2 regions of the Streptomyces sp. NPDC028331 genome follow, and region 1 is predicted to be linked to the other one. Evidence: riboswitches for the same ligand, from Rfam matches in the RefSeq annotation. Region 1 holds a riboswitch; the other holds the start of a gene.
What was found. Region 1 has a riboswitch for S-adenosylmethionine ahead of thrC (threonine synthase). Riboswitches for the same ligand answer to the same signal wherever they lie in the genome.

Region 1 (7,650 bases):
GGGCCCGCACCCCGGACACGACCGAGGGGCCCGTACCCCGGACGGGATACGAGCCCCTCGACACGTCGAACAGTTCAGTCGTCGGCGCGTTGTATCAGGCGGTCACGCGGACCATGTCCGCCTGCGGGCCCTTCTGACCCTGCGAGATCTCGAACTCGACCCGCTGGCCCTCTTCCAGGGTGCGGTAGCCGTCCATCTGGATCGCGCTGTAGTGGACGAAGACGTCCGCACCACCGTCGACCGCGATGAAGCCGTACCCCTTCTCCGCGTTGAACCACTTGACGGTGCCCTGAGCCATGCCTAACTCCCCTATTACTGGCCCTTGCACAGATCCACACTTCGCGGATCCGGGTCAGACCTCACCCCCCAACGGTTGGGGGCGTGCGCCGGAACGCGTCGACCGCGGCTGAATGTATCTGTCCAACTGCCGTCTGCAACAGGTCAATCGGACGAGAATTCGGGGCACGACCGGTCGGGAATGTACGGAGAATTCACCTGAATGCAGGGCAAGTCGGGCCCGGCAAAAGGAATGAATGGCTCAAAAGCCCTGCACACTTTGGCTACTTCTCATCGGGCGTGCGGCAGGTGATCGCGGTTCCGGAAGGGGAGTCCGGGAGCGCGTTCCCCAACTCTACCCCGTTCAACCATGCAGAATTGCCCCCTCCGTTTCTCTCACGGAGAGGGCAATTCGATGAACAGTGAGTGACGTGCGTTACCGACGGTAAGGTACGTGCCTCCGAAGGACCGTCAGCCGCCCGCCACCGCGGGGATGATGGAGACGCCCGCGCCGTCCGGGGTGGCGGTCTGAAGGCCCTGCTCGAAGCGGACGTCGTCGTCGTTCACGTAGACGTTGACGAAGCGGCGCAGCTTGCCCTGGTCGTCCAGGACCCGGGCGGCGATGCCGGTGTGGTTCTTCTCCAGGTCCTCGATGACCTCGGCGAGGGTCGCGCCCTCGGCGGTGACCTCGGCCTGGCCGCCGGTGTAGGTGCGCAGGATGGTGGGGATGCGGACGGTGACGCTCATCGGGGGATGACCTCCGGTCGGGGTACGGCTGGTGGGTTGTGGCGGGCGGAGGTCAGACGAGACCGGCCTCGCGGAAGGACTCGAGGGTAGGACGGATCGTCGCGGTCAGCCCCGTGTCGGCCACCGCGTCCAGCGTCTTCAGGCCGTCCCCGGTGTTGAGGACGACCGTCGTCTTCGCCGGGTCGAGGACGCCGTTCTCGATCAGCTTGCGCGTGACGCCCACCGTCACGCCGCCCGCCGTCTCGGCGAAGATGCCCTCGGTCCGCGCCAGCAGCTTGATGGCGTCGACGATCTGCTCGTCCGTCACGTCCTCCACGGCGCCGCCCGTACGGCGGGCGATGTCCAGGACGTAGGGGCCGTCGGCGGGGTTGCCGATCGCCAGCGACTTGGCGATGGTGTCCGGCTTCTGCGGCCGGACGACGTCGTGGCCCGCCTTGTACGCCGTCGACACCGGCGAGCAGCCCTCGGCCTGGGCGCCGAAGATCTTGTACGGCTTGTCCTCGACGAGCCCGAGCTTGATCAGCTCCTGCAGCCCCTTGTCGATCTTCGTGAGCTGCGAGCCCGAGGCGATCGGCACCACGATCTGGTCCGGCAGCTCCCAGCCGAGCTGCTCCGCGATCTCGTACGCCAGGGTCTTGGAGCCCTCCGCGTAGTACGGCCGCAGGTTGACGTTGACGAAGCCCCAGCCCTCGCCGGCCGGGTCGCCGATCAGCTCGGAGCAGAAGCGGTTCACGTCGTCGTAGTTGCCCTCGATGCCGACCAGCTCGCCGCCGTAGATCGCGGCCATGACGACCTTGCCCTGCTCCAGGTCGTGCGGGATGAACACGCAGGAGCGGAAGCCGGCCCGGGCCGCCGCGGCGCCGACCGCGCCCGCGAGGTTGCCGGTGGAGGAGCACGACAGGGTGGTGAACCCGAAGACGCGCGCCGCCTCCAGCGCCTGGGCGACCACGCGGTCCTTGAAGGAGTGCGTCGGGTTACCGGAGTCGTCCTTCACATACAACCCGCCGGTGACGCCCAGCTCGCGCGCCAGGTTGTCGGCCTTGACGAGCTTGGTCCAGCCCGGGTTGAGGTTCGGCTTGTCGGCGACGTCGGCCGGGACCGGCAGCAGCGGCGCGTAGCGCCAGATGTTCGCGGGGCCCGCCTCGATCCGCTTCCGCAGCTCCTCGGTGTCGTAGCCCGAGAAGTCGTAGGCGACCTCCAGCGGGCCGAAACACTCCTCGCACGCGAAGACCGGGCCGAGCGGCACCCGGTGTCCGCACTCGCGGCAGGACAGGGCCGCGGCGGGGCCGAGGTTCACGGAGTCGGTGGTGCTTGCAACTGTCTGCACAGCCATGTCAGGCGAGGCCCTTTCTCCTCATCTTCCCCACGACGCATCTCGCCGTGAGACGGAATTGGCACCTTCCCTAGCCGGGAGCCTCGCGAAGACGATCGACAGCGATCTACGAGAGCCGACTGGAGGGTTGCCGGGGCTTCATCGGGCCGTGTCCCTCTGCCCCTCTGGATGAGCTGTATGTGGTTGTCTCGCCGGCGCGGGCGGGGCGGACCCCGACATGCGATGGTCACCGGCGTTGTTCAAGACTGTAACCGACGGCCGGGAGAGTTGAGATAGTCGTCCGAACCGCGAGATGGATCACAAGAGAGACCGTTCGACCGTCCCCGACTCACCCCCACCCCGCTATCGATGTGAGGAGCAGCAGACCGTGCTGGAAGAAGTCGAGCGCTGGCTGAGCACCCGCTCCTGGTCCGTCACCGACCGCCCGCTCCACCAGATCATGGCCGCCAAACGGGCCTCGGGCTCCTCGGTCAGCGTCGTGCTGCCCGCGCTCAACGAGGAGGAGACGGTCGGCGAGATCGTCTCCGTCATCCGGCACGACCTCGTGCGACGGGTTCCACTGGTCGACGAGATCGTCGTCGTCGACTCCGGCTCCACCGACCGCACGTCCCAGGTCGCCGCCGCGGCCGGCGCGAGAGTGGTGCACCGCGACACGATCCTGCCGCGCATACCGGCCGTGCCCGGCAAGGGCGAGGTGCTGTGGCGCTCCCTGTTCGTCACCGGAGGCGACATCGTCTGCTTCGTCGACGCGGACCTGAAGGAGTTCTCGTCCGACTTCGTGACCGGGATCGTGGGCCCGCTGCTCACCGACCCGGGCGTGGACCTGGTGAAGGCGATGTACGACCGGCCGCTCGGCGGTGCCGAGGGTGACCCGGCTGATGAGGAGAAGCGCGCCGAAGGTGCTCCGCACGAGGACGGTGGCGGGCGACGGACGGGCCAGGGCGGCCGGGTCACGGAAATGATGGCGCGCCCGCTGCTCAACATGCACTGGCCGCAGCTCGCCGGTTTCGTCCAGCCGCTCGGCGGCGAGTACGCGGCCCGCCGCTCCCTGCTGGAACGGCTGCCGTTCCCGGTCGGATACGGCGTCGAGCTGGGCATGCTGGTGGACGCGCTGCACCTGGTGGGGCTGGACGCGCTGGCCCAGGTCGACGTCGGTGTGCGCAAGCACCGCCACCAGGACAGCCAGGCGCTCGGCCGCATGGCCGCCGCGATCTACCGCACGGCCCAGCTCCGGCTGGCCCGCGGCCATCTGATCCGCCCGTCCCTCACCCAGTTCGAACGGGGGGAGGACGGCTTCGAGCCGCGTACGTACTCGGTGGACACGGAGGAGAGGCCGCCGATGGCGGAGATCGCGGAGTACATGGAGCGGAAGGTGGCCTGAACCGTGCGCGGCCGGACGCCCGGACGTGGCGGACACGACTCCGCATACGGCCGAAGCAAACGTTTGAGCGTTTTGGGCTCGGGCTAGGTTTCGAGGCATGGCTTCCACGCAGCATGCCCACGGCGCCCGCATCCTCGTCGCCTCCAACCGCGGCCCGGTCTCGTACGCGCTGGAGGAGTCGGGGCGGCTCACCGCCAAACGCGGCGGAGGTGGCCTGGTGTCGGGCCTGTCGGCGATCGGACCGGACACGGACGCCGTCTGGGTGTGCGCGGCGCTGAACGACGGCGACCGCGAGGCCGTACGCCGCACGGGTGGGGCACTGGATCCGGCCGACACCGGCGGACAGCGCGTGCGGATGCTCGACATCGACGCGACGGTGTTCTCCGAGGCGTACAACGGCATCGCGAACTCGGTGCTGTGGTTCGTGCACCACATGCTCTACCAGACGCCGCTGGAGCCGGTCTTCGGCAGGGAGTTCCGGCACGCCTGGGCGTCCTACGAGGCGTACAACCGCGCGTTCGCCGAGGCGCTGGCCGAGGAGGCGGCCGAGGGGGCGGCGGTCCTGGTCCAGGACTACCACCTGACGCTGGTCCCGGGGATGCTGCGCGAGCTGCGGCCGGACCTGCGGATCGGTCACTTCTCGCACACGCCGTGGGCGCCGGTGGACTACTTCCGGATGCTGCCCGACGACATCGCCGAGCAGGTGCTGCGCGGCATGCTGGGCGCCGACCGGCTCGGCTTCCTCACCCGGCGGTGGGCCGACGCCTTCGCCGGGTGCTGCGAGGCGCTCGTCGGCGGGCTCGGGGACACCCGGATCGGGGTGCACGGCCTGGGCGCGGACGCGGACTTCCTGCGCGAGCGGGCGCACCGGCAGGACGTGGACGAACGGATGGCGATCCTGCGGGAGCAGATCGGCACGGGCCCCGACGGCCGCCCCCGCAAGGCGATCGTGCGCGTGGACCGGACGGAGCTGTCCAAGAACATCGTCCGGGGTCTGCTGGCGTACGAGGAGCTGCTGGAGTCCCGTCCGGAGTGGCGTGAACGGGTGGTCCACGTGGCGTTCGCGTACCCGTCCCGGCAGGACCTGGCCGTCTACCGGGAGTACACGGCGGAGGTCCAGCGGGTAGCCGCCGAGATCAACGAGCGGTACGGGACGCCGGGCTGGACCCCGGTCGAGATGCACGTCAAGGACGACTTCGCGCGCTCCCTGGCCGCGTACCGGCTCGCCGACGTGGCCCTGGTGAACCCCATCAGGGACGGCATGAACCTCGTCGCCAAGGAGGTTCCGGTGCTGTCGGACCAGGGGTGCGCGCTGGTGCTGTCGCGGGAGGCCGGGGCGCACGAGGAGCTGGGCGACGACGCGGTGACGGTGAACCCGTACGACATCCGGGGGACGGCACAGGCCCTGCACGAGGCGTTGTCGATGCCGGCGGGTGAGCGGGCGGAGCGCTCGAAGCGGTTGGCTGCGCAGGCCACGGCGCTTCCACCCGCCCGGTGGTTCCTGGACCAGTTGGCCGCACTTCAGGCGTGAGAGCTGTCCTTCGGGTGCGGCCCGGCGGGGTCGCCTCAGTCCAGCCTCTCGGCCAGCGACCTCAGTAGCCGTACGACCCCCTGGGGGCCGTCGACCACCAGGTCCGCCCGCTTCGCCAGCTCCGTGACCTCGTCGCTGCCGCTGCAGACCAGGAGGCCGGGGACGCCGTCGGAGCGGAGTTCGTCGACGGCGGCGAAGGCGGGGAGGTCGCCGAGGTCGTCGCCCGCGTACAGGACCGCTTCGGCGCCGGTCTCGCGGACGTACTCCGACAGGGCCACCCCCTTGTCCATGCCCGGCGGGCGCAGTTCCAGGACCATGCGGCCGGGTTCGACGATCAGGCCGTGGCGGGCGGCGAGTTCGGCGAGGGGTTCGCGCAGGGTCTCGAAGGCGGCCTGCGGGTCCTCGGCGCGGCGGGTGTGGACGGCGACGGCGCGGCCCTTCTCCTCGATCCAGGTGCCGCGCCAGGCGCCGATCTCGTCGAGGTAGCCCGGGAGTTCGGCGCGGACGGCGGCGACTCCCGGGTGGGGGGCGGGGGCGGTGACGGTGCCGGTGCGGGCGTCCCAGCGTTCGGCGCCGTAGTGGCCGAGGACGACGAGGTGGTCGAGTCCGGGAACGCCAGCGAAGCCGCCGTGGCGGACGGCGACGCCGGCGGGCCGGCCGGTGACGACCGCGACGGAGGCGACCTTCGGGGCGAGGGCCGCGAGGGCGGGGACCGCGTCGGGGTGGGCGCGGGCCTGGTCGGGGTCGGGGACGATCGGGGCGAGCGTCCCGTCGAAGTCGAAGGCGAGGACGGCCCGCTGGGGCCGCGCGAGGATGGCGTCGAGACCGTCACGCCCGGCCGGGGTGGCGGGCGTCGGCAAGGAGTCCGTGTGGCTGCCCATGGGTCCGACCCTATCGGCGCGAAGCCGGGCGCACCCACGGGGTCACGGGGGCGCACCGGGCGCGCACCGTCCGACGCCCCACGGCTCCTGGCGGCCCTCCCGCCGCACACCGCCGTCACGCTGCCGCTACCCGGCGGCCCTCCCGCCGCACGCCGCCGTCACGGTGCGGTGTCGTGCGCACGCGGCTCGCCGGTGGTGGGGTCAGCGTTGCGTGCGGTGGGTTTCGCGCAGGCGGCGGAGGCGGTTGACGGTGACCGGGGCGTGGGCGAGGGCCCTGGGGTCGTCGAGGAGGGCGTTGAGGAGCTGGTAGTAGCGGACGGGGGCGAGGCCGAGCTGCTCCCGTATGGCCCGCTCCTTGGCCCCCGGCCCGGAGAAACCGCGGCCCTCCAGGGCCAGGATGGCCTTCTCTCTCGGGTTCAGGTCGTCCATGGGGGAACCGTAACCGCTGGGTCCGACAGGCTCCCCCGCGTGCCCGCCGTCAGCGGGCCGCGTTGTCCGCCGTGACGGCCGCCCGCTGGAGCCCGCCCAGGATCGCCGCCGGGCTGCCGTTCGGGCCGACCGCGTCGCCTATCCGCTTCTTGATGTCCGCGCTGACCGTCGCCCACGACGTCTTGCCGACCGGATACAGCTCCGCGCTCGGCAGCTCCTGCAGGAACGGCTCCAGGTCCTGGTCCCGGGACGACTGCGCCATGGTCTCCTGGGCGGAACTCGTCACCGGCAGCAGGTCGTACTCGCGGGAGAAGGACAGCACGTTCTTCTCGCTGTACACATAGTCGAGGAACTGACGGATCTGGTCCTGGTGGCCGCTCTGCTTGAACGCCATCATCCAGTCCGCCACGCCCATGGTCGACTTCGCCCGGCCGTTGATCCCGGGCATCGGCACCATGCCGAACTTCACGCCCTTCTCGCGCGCCATCTTCATCAGGGACGGGTGCCCGTTGAGCATGCCCACCTCGCCGCGCGTGAACGCGGCGAAGGCGTCCGCGCGGTTCAGCTTCCCCGGTGCCACCGGCCCCGTGAGCCCCTTGCCGACCAGGTTGTCCTTCAGCCAGGTGAAGGTGGCCACGTTCTCCGCGGAGTCCAGGGCGTAGGAGCCGAAGCCGTCCAGATACCCGGCACCGCCGCTGAGCAGCCACTGCATCGTCTCGGCCTGCGCCTCCTCGGGCCCCAGCGGCAGCGCGTAGGGGTACTTCACCCCCTTCGCCTTGAGCAGCGCCGCGTCCGCCGCCAGGTCGCTCCAGCTCTGCGGCGGGGTGGTGATGCCGGCCTCGGTGAACAGCGTCTTGTTGTAGAAGAGGATCCGCGTGGAGGCGGCGAACGGCATGCCGTACTGGGTCCGGTTCACCTTGCCCGCGTCGGTCAGCTCGGAGACGAAGTCCGCCTGGACGGGGATCGAGAGCACCTCGTCGGCCTCGTACAGCTTGCCCGCCGCCGCGTAGTCCGCGTACGCCCCGATCTGCGCCACGTCCGGAGCGTGACCCGCGGCCACCATCTCCTTGAC
Region 2 (7,650 bases), on a different contig from region 1:
CGAAGCCGATCTCGTGGGTGACGATGACGAGGGTGGTGCCGCTGGTCGCCAGGTCCTTGATGACGGCGAGGACTTCACCGACCAGTTCGGGGTCGAGGGCGGAGGTGGGTTCGTCGAAGAGGATGACGCCGGGGCGCAGGGCGAGTGCGCGGGCGATGGCGACGCGCTGCTGCTGGCCGCCGGAGAGTTGGCGCGGGTAGGCGCCGGTCTTGTCAGCGAGGCCGACGCGGCCGAGGAGTTCGCGGGCGAGTTCCTGTGCGTCGGGCTTGCCGAGCCGGCCCGTGGCGACGGGAGCCGCGGCCACGTTGTCCAGCACGGTCAGGTGCGGGAAGAGGTTGAAGTTCTGGAAGACGAAGCCGATCCGTCCGCGCTGGCTGAGGATGGCCCGCTCGCTGAGCTCCTTGAGCCGCTCGCCGTGCCGCTTCACGCCGATCAGTTCGCCGTTGATGCTGACGTAGCCGATCTCGGGCTTCTCCAGGTGGTTGATGACCCGCAGCAGGGTGGACTTGCCGGAGCCGGAGGGGCCCAGGATGACGGTGACCTCGCCGGGGCGGACAGTCAGGTCGACGCCGTCCAGTACCCGGTGGGTGCCGTACCACTTGTGCACGTCGTGGACCTCGACGGTGGCGGGCTCGACGTCCGCCAGGGCTTCGAGCGTCTCGGCGGTCATACGGCGGCCTCCCGGCGGATACGGGCCCGCAGGTCGGAAAAACCGGTGCGGAGCTTCTGCAGTGGCGTCGGCGGCAGGCTGCGGGTGGCACCGCGGGCGTAGTGGCGCTCGACGTAGAACTGGACGACGGACACGATGCTGGTCAGGAGCAGGTACCAGACGGTGACGACCAGCAGTAGCGGCACGATGTCGCCGGGGTAGGTTGAGCCCATGGTCTGCGCGGAGCCGAACAGGTCGAGCAGGGAGACGTAGAAGACCAGCGAGGTGCTCTTGATGAGGCCGATGAGCTGGTTGACGTAGTTCGGGATGATCGAGCGCAGCGCCTGCGGGAACACGATCTTCCGGAACTGGTAGCCCTTCGGCAGGCCGAGTGCCGCGGCCGCCTCGTGCTGGCCCTGGTCGACGGAGAGGATGCCGCCGCGTACCACCTCGGCCGCGTAGGCGGCCTCGTTGAGGCTGAGGCCGATGACGGCGACGACCATGTCGGTGGCGAGTCTCGACTCGTCGAAGGAGAAGAAGGCCGGGCCGAAGGGGATTCCGACGCTCAACGTCTTGTACAGGGCGCTGAAGTTGTAGAGGAAGATCAGCACAACGATGAGCGGGATGGAGCGCAGCGCCCAGACGTAGGTCCAGCTGACCGCACGCAGCACCGGGCTCTTCGAGAGCCGGCCCAGTGCGAGCACGATGCCGCCGACAAGTCCCAGCACCGCACTGTAGGCGGTGACTTCGAGGGTGATCAGCAGGCCGTCGAGGATGGTGGGGCGCAGGAACCAGTAGCTCCAGCGGTCCCACTGGTAGAAGGGGTTGGTGACCAGTCCGTGCACGAACTGGGCGACCAGGACCAGGACGACCGCGGTGACGATCCAGCGTCCTGGCCGCCGCAATGGAAGAACACGCTGAGCTGTGAAGGATTTTGACGGTTCATCGGAGATCGGCGCCTCGGCGAGGGTGACGGTGGCACCAGGGGGTTCACTCATGGTGGGCTCCGGCTGGGTGGGAACACCCCGGAGGCACGGCGGCATGCGGCGGGGCACACGCCGGCGAGGTACCGGGGACGGGGAGGGCAACGGCAGACCGCGGGCGCGGTGGTCGTCAGGAAGTGCGGGGGCTGCGGGGAGGTGTCAGCCCCGACAGCGGGCGCGGCCCGGTGCGGTACACAGTGCGCTGTTCACGCGGAGCAGATCGACGGCACGATCGACGACGAGCAGGTTCGCGTACGACGGTACGCAGCCCGGGGAGCGGCGTGCGGCCGTCCTGGGAGCTGCGTACATGGCGTCACCGTCACTGTTCCGGCCCTGGGGCCCTCGCGCTTACCGAAACCTCATCGGCCAGGTCGTCACCTGGGGCACCCCACCGCGGTGGGAGGGTTGCCGGTCAGCAAGCCAGGGCTTGTCGCTGACGCTCATGACCTTTCTGGACGGTAGTTAAGACAACGGCCCGAACATTTGTCAACGCCGGTCCGGCAGGTGGAACGGCCGGCGGGCGGCGCGGGCCGCCCAGTCCAGAATGCTATGACGTTGCGTTCCTTCCGCTGCGGGGTTCAGGGCTTGAGGCGACCGGTGCCGAAGATCGCGGCCGACCTGGCCGTGAGCGCCGCCGCGAGGCCCCAGACCACGGCAAGGGCCCAGCCCGCACCGACGTCGCCCTGGCCGAGAAAGCCGATCGCTCGACCTGAACCAGCCAGAAGACGGGGTCGAGGCGGCTCAGGGCGTCCCAGAACGGCGGCAGTTGGTGGACCGAGTAGAAGACGCCGCCGAGAAAGGTTGACGATCGCCTGGGTGAAGAGACCGGGCACGATGAACCTGCCGTAGCCGATGCCTCCATCGTCTTGACGACCCGCCAGATCTCCGAGCGCAGCTCGACGTCGACGCCGGCCGTCGGCTCGTCGAGGATGAGCAGGCGGGGCGGTGCATGAGGGCGCGCAGTTCGTCGGCGCGCCGGGCGGCCGTTTTCCGGCCGATGCCGTGGTATCCGACGTGGTAGATCAGGATCTGCCGGATGGACAGGAACCGGTCGACGTCGATCTCCTGCGCGGCCAGGCCAAGGAGCCGACGGGTCTGACGGCTGCAGTGGTCGTGTCCGAGGACGGAGATGGTCCCTGCGGTGGGCCGGACGATGTTGCACACCGAGCCGATCAGCGTGGTCTTGCCTGCGCCGTTCGGGCCGAGCAGGCCGAAGAAGGCGCCGTCCGGTATCTCCAGGTCAAGCCCGGCCACCGCGGTGAAGCCGTCTTCGCAGGTCTTGCTAAGGCCCTCGACTCGCAGTGCGGGCGGACTCCCGCCGCTCCGGGAAGCGGCGGGAGTCGCGAGCGGGTCAGCCATGGAACTGGTTCGCCGGGACCGGGAGCCCGTAGTGCTCACGCAGGGTCGTGCCCTCGTACTCCTCGCGGAACAGCCCCTTGCCGCGCAGGATCGGCAACACATGCTCCACGAAGGCCGCGAGGCCCGACGGCAGGGCCGGAGCCATGATGTTGAACCCGTCCGCGGCACCGCCCTCGAACCAGGCGATGATCGTGTCCGCGATCTGCTCGGGCGTGCCGACGAACTCGAAGTGACCGCGTCCGCCGCCGAGCCGGGAGATGATCTGCCGGACCGTCAGCCGTTCGCGCACCGCGAGCTCGATGATCAGGTCGGAGCGGGACTGTGAGCCTTCCAGCTTCGACCTGGCGAGGATGAAGTCCGGTAGAGGGTCGTCGAGTTCGAAGACCGACGGTTCGGTCTCGAACACGGCGGCCAGCTGACGCAGCCCGTACTCCGGAACGCGCAGCTCGTCGAACTGCCGCGCAGTCGCCCGGGCCTCCTCCTCGGTCGACCCGATGTACGGGACGATGCCCGGCAGGACGATCACACCGTCCGGGTCGCGGCCCGCGGCCCCGGTCCGCGCCTTGATGTCGGCGTAGAAGGCGGCCGCGCGCTCGTACGTCGTGTGCGCGGTGAAGATCGCCTCGGCGTGGCGGGCGGCGAAGTCCTTGCCGTCCTCGGAAGAGCCGGCCTGCACGAGCAGCGGGTAGCCCTGCGGGGGACGCTCGACGTTGAGCGGGCCGGCCACCTTGAAGTATCTGCCCTCGTGGCCGAGGCGGTGCAGCCGCTCGGGGTCCGCGTAGCGTCCGGTTGCCCTGTCCGCGAGGACGGCCTCGGCCTCCCAGCTGTCCCACAGCGCCTTGGCGACCTTCAGGAACTCGTCGGCGCGGGCATAGCGTTCGGCGTGGCCGGGGCGGTCGTCGAGGCCGAAGTTGGCCGCCTCGTCCGCCCCGGCCGAGGTGACGATGTTCCAGCCGGCGCGACCGCCGCTGACGTGGTCGACGGAGGCGAGCCGGCGGGCGAGGTTGTACGGCTCGTTGTAGGTCGAGGACACGGTCGCGATGAGGCCGATCCTGCTGGTCGCCTGGGACAGCGCGGTCAGGAGCGTCAGCGGTTCGAGCTGGCCGGGCGGGCGGAACTCGCCGGTGCCGATGAGGGCCGGGCCGTCCGCGAGGAACAGCGAGTCGAACTTGGCGCTCTCGGCGAGCTGTGCCAGTTCGATCCAGTGCCGCAGGTCGAAGTCCGCCCGGGGATTGCTGTGCGGGAGCCGCCACGCCGCCTCGTGGTGGCCGGCCTCCATGAGGAAGGCGTTGAGGTGGAGCTGCCGTCTCGCGCTCATGAGGTGACCTTCAGCTTGGAGCTGTCGTAGCCGGCCGGGAGGAGGTTGTCGGTGATCGACTTGACGTCGACCTTCTTGGTGATCTGGCCGGCCTCCAGGAAGGCGTCGGCGAGCTTCTGCTCCAGCTCGATGTCCGACTGTTCCACCGGGGTCACCCGGTTCGAGTAGGCGGCCAGGGACGCCTTGGCGTCGGCCAGCGGGATGCCCTGCTCCTTCGAGAGCGCCTGCGCGTAATCGTCGGGGTTCTTGACGGCCCAGGCGAACTCCTGCGAGAGCCTCTTCAGGACGTCCGTGAGAGCCGCGCGCTTGGTCTTGTCCTTGAGCGACGTGTCACTGGCGACGTAGTAACTGCTCGTCTGGTCGATCGGCGGCAGACCCTTCACCAGGATCCGCGCGCCGTTCTTGACCGCGATCGCCGACTGCGGGTTCCAGATCGACCAGGCGTCCACCTTGCCGGTGTTGAACGCCGTCGCACCGGCCGCCGGGTCGAGGAAGGTCAGCTTCACGTCCTTGGGGGTGAGGCCGACGCTCTTCAGCGCGTTCAGGGCCAGGCCGTGGGCCGAACTGCCCTGTGGGACAGCGATCTTCTTGCCCTTGAGGTCGGCGGCCGTCTTCAGCGTCGAGCCCTTCGGCACGATGATGTTCTCGTTCGACTGGGTCGGCGTGAGTGAGCGGTTGACGGCGACGACCTTGAAGCCGTACTCCTTCGCGGCTCCGGTGATCGGCGGTACGTCGCCGACGCTGCCGAGGTCGATGTCGCCCGAGGCGGCGGCCTGCACGAGGGGCGGGCCGTAGGTGAACCGGGCGAACTTCACCTTGTAGGGGGCGTTGTCGAATACGCCGGTGATCTTCGCCAGCTCCTGGCTGCCGTCGCCGCCGTTGTCGCCGATGGTGAAGGTGTACTTGCTCCACTCGGGGTGCTTGGCGTCGCTCGCGTCGGCGGCGTTGCTCAGCGGCGCGGCGCTGTCCGAAGACGACGATCCGCAGGCGGCGAGGGTGCCCGCCAGGGCGAGCGAGCCGACGGCGCCGATGAGTCTGGTGGTTCTCTTTCGCATGGTTGTCGTGCTTTCTGCGCTGAGTGAGGGTGTTCGGGGAGGTCAGTGCCGGCCGGCGAGGCCGAGGTCTGCCAGGAGCCGGGCGCGGAGTTCCTCGCGTGCGACGCTCGCTTCGCGGTCCGCGGCGGAGAGGTGAACCTCGTGCGAGGTGCCGATTCGGCCGTTGCTCATGACGACGATGCGGTCCGCCAGGGCGATCGCCTCGTCGACATCGTGGGTGACGAGCAGCATGGCGGCGTGGTGCTTGGTCCGCAGCGCCCGTACGAGGTCGTGCATGCGCAGCCGGGTGATGGCGTCGAGGGCCGCGAACGGCTCATCAAGGAGCACGAGTTCGGGCTCCGAGACCAGCGCGCGCGCAAGCGACACCCGCTGAGCCTCGCCACCGGAGAGTTCCTTGGGCCAGGCCTTCTCACGGCCCGAGAGTCCGACCTCGGCGAGCACATCGAGGGCGCGCTGTTCCGCGTCGTGTCCGTGCAGGCCGAGGGTGACGTTGCGCAGGACCCGCTGCCAGGGCAGCAGCCGGTCGGCCTGGAAGACGATCGCACGCCGTGCCGGGACCTCCACGCGCCCTCCGTCGGGCCGGTCCAGTCCGGCGAGCAGCCGCAGAAGGGTGCTCTTGCCGCAGCCCGAGGGGCCGAGCAGGATCACCAGCTCCTCGTCGGCGATGGTGAGGTCGAGGTGGTCGAGCACCACCCGGTCACCGAACCGACGGACCACCTGCTCGACGACGACCGCGGTCTGCCGACGGGGCTCCGTCGCGATCGTGCTGCTCATGACGCCTCATAACCGGGTCGCCACCGCAGCAGCACCCGCTCGAGAACCCGGACGAACTGGTCGGCGAGCAGACCGAGGAGCGAGTAGATCACCAGCCCCACGAAGACCTGGTTGGTCTGGAGATAGGTCTGCCCTTGAGTGATGAGGAAGCCAAGTCCCTCGTCCGCGTTGACCGTTTCGGCTGCGACCAGGCCCAGGACGCTGTACGCGAGGGAGAACCGGAGGCCGACCAGGAACCCCGGCAGGGCTCCGGGCACCAGCACCCGCGTCACCAGGCGCCAGGTGCCCGCGCCCGTCGTCCGTGCCATCTCGATCAGCCGCTGGTCCACGCCCCGGATCGCGGCGAACAAATTGAGATACATCGGCACGCCGGCACCGAAGGAGATCAGCAGCACCTTCGTGAGTTCGTCGATGCCGAACCACACGATCATCAGCGGAAACACGGCCAGGAGGGGGATCGTGTTGAGCACCTGCACGAGGCCGTTGAACAGGTACTCACCGCTGCGCAGCAGCCCGCCGAGTACGCCGGTGACGACCCCCAGTGTCAGACCGATCGCCAGACCGATGCCGGCCCGCTGCAGCGAAATGGCCACGTCGGGTCCGAGGACGCCCTGTTGCCACAGATCGGCGGCTGACTTCACGATCGAGGTCGGCGCCGGGGCGTAGGACTTCGACACCACTCCGGCCCGGGCGAGCGCCTCCCAGGCGATGAGGATCGCGACCGGGGTCGTGTAGATGCCCAGCGGCCAGCGCAGGCGCTCGCGGAGTGTGCGCAGCAGCGTACTTCGGCGAGCAGCGTCGCGCGGGAGGAACACCTCGCGTTCCCGCGCGTTCGTCGTCCCGGGGTCCGGGCCCTTCACGACGGCCGGTGCCGGGATGCGGACCTCGGTCATGCCGCCACCGCCAGCACGCTGCTGTAGTGCGAGGCGTCGCCGAGGATTTGCTCACTGCGGCGGCCGTCGACGCCGGTCGGCACCTCGCCCGCCACCGTCACCCGGTTGAGGCGGCGCGGGTGGTCGTCGTAGTTGTCCACCCCGTAGTGCTGGGTGATCCGGTTGTCGAAGATCAGCAGCTGGTTTCGGGACCACTTCCAGCGCAGGATGTTCTCCGGACGCGTTACGTACGACTGGAAGATACGCAGCAGATCGGCCGAGTCGCTGCCCGACAGGCCGACGATCCGCTTGGCGAACCCGCCGATGAACAAACCGCGTTCGCCCGTCAGCGGATGCACCCGCACGACCGGGTGCTCGGCCTCGTAGGGCGTCGAGACGAAGATGCGGTCGTACTCCTGCTGTCCGGCGGTCGCGGCTGCGGGGCGCCCGTAGTCGTACTGGTTGGTGTGTACGACGCGCAGCGTGTCGGCGAGGGCGCGCAGCGGTTCGGGGAGGTCGCGGTAGGCCGCGGCGGCGTTGGCGATGAGGGTCTCGCCGCCGTAGGGCGGGATCACGACGGACCGGAGCGTGGTCAACTGCGGCGGGTTGACAACGAAAGTGACGTCCGTGTGCCATGCGT

Region 2: it holds a riboswitch for S-adenosylmethionine, as region 1 does, so the genes downstream of both, ACZ4SW_RS36090 (amino acid ABC transporter permease) here and thrC (threonine synthase) in region 1, are expected to answer to the same signal.

The regions. Positions count from the first base shown of each region.
Region 1 is NZ_JBVHTR010000016.1:126,761-134,410, reverse strand. Features, by position in the region: gene ACZ4SW_RS23710 (cold-shock protein) at 95-298, opposite strand; gene ACZ4SW_RS23705 (MoaD/ThiS family protein) at 748-1,023, opposite strand; gene thrC (threonine synthase) at 1,076-2,356, opposite strand; SAM riboswitch class I at 2,375-2,531, opposite strand; gene ACZ4SW_RS23695 (glucosyl-3-phosphoglycerate synthase) at 2,724-3,737, shown strand; gene ACZ4SW_RS23690 (alpha,alpha-trehalose-phosphate synthase (UDP-forming)) at 3,835-5,268, shown strand; gene otsB (trehalose-phosphatase) at 5,304-6,149, opposite strand; gene ACZ4SW_RS23680 (DUF3263 domain-containing protein) at 6,351-6,578, opposite strand; gene ACZ4SW_RS23675 (extracellular solute-binding protein) at 6,628-7,650, opposite strand, start outside.
Region 2 is NZ_JBVHTR010000041.1:24,166-31,815, reverse strand. Features, by position in the region: gene ACZ4SW_RS36095 (amino acid ABC transporter ATP-binding protein) at 1-670, opposite strand, end outside; gene ACZ4SW_RS36090 (amino acid ABC transporter permease) at 667-1,647, opposite strand; SAM riboswitch class IV at 1,972-2,080, opposite strand; gene ACZ4SW_RS36085 (ATP-binding cassette domain-containing protein) at 2,374-2,991, opposite strand; gene ACZ4SW_RS36080 (LLM class flavin-dependent oxidoreductase) at 2,984-4,309, opposite strand; gene ACZ4SW_RS36075 (aliphatic sulfonate ABC transporter substrate-binding protein) at 4,306-5,364, opposite strand; gene ACZ4SW_RS36070 (ABC transporter ATP-binding protein) at 5,407-6,138, opposite strand; gene ACZ4SW_RS36065 (ABC transporter permease) at 6,135-7,031, opposite strand; gene ACZ4SW_RS36060 (TauD/TfdA dioxygenase family protein) at 7,028-7,650, opposite strand, start outside.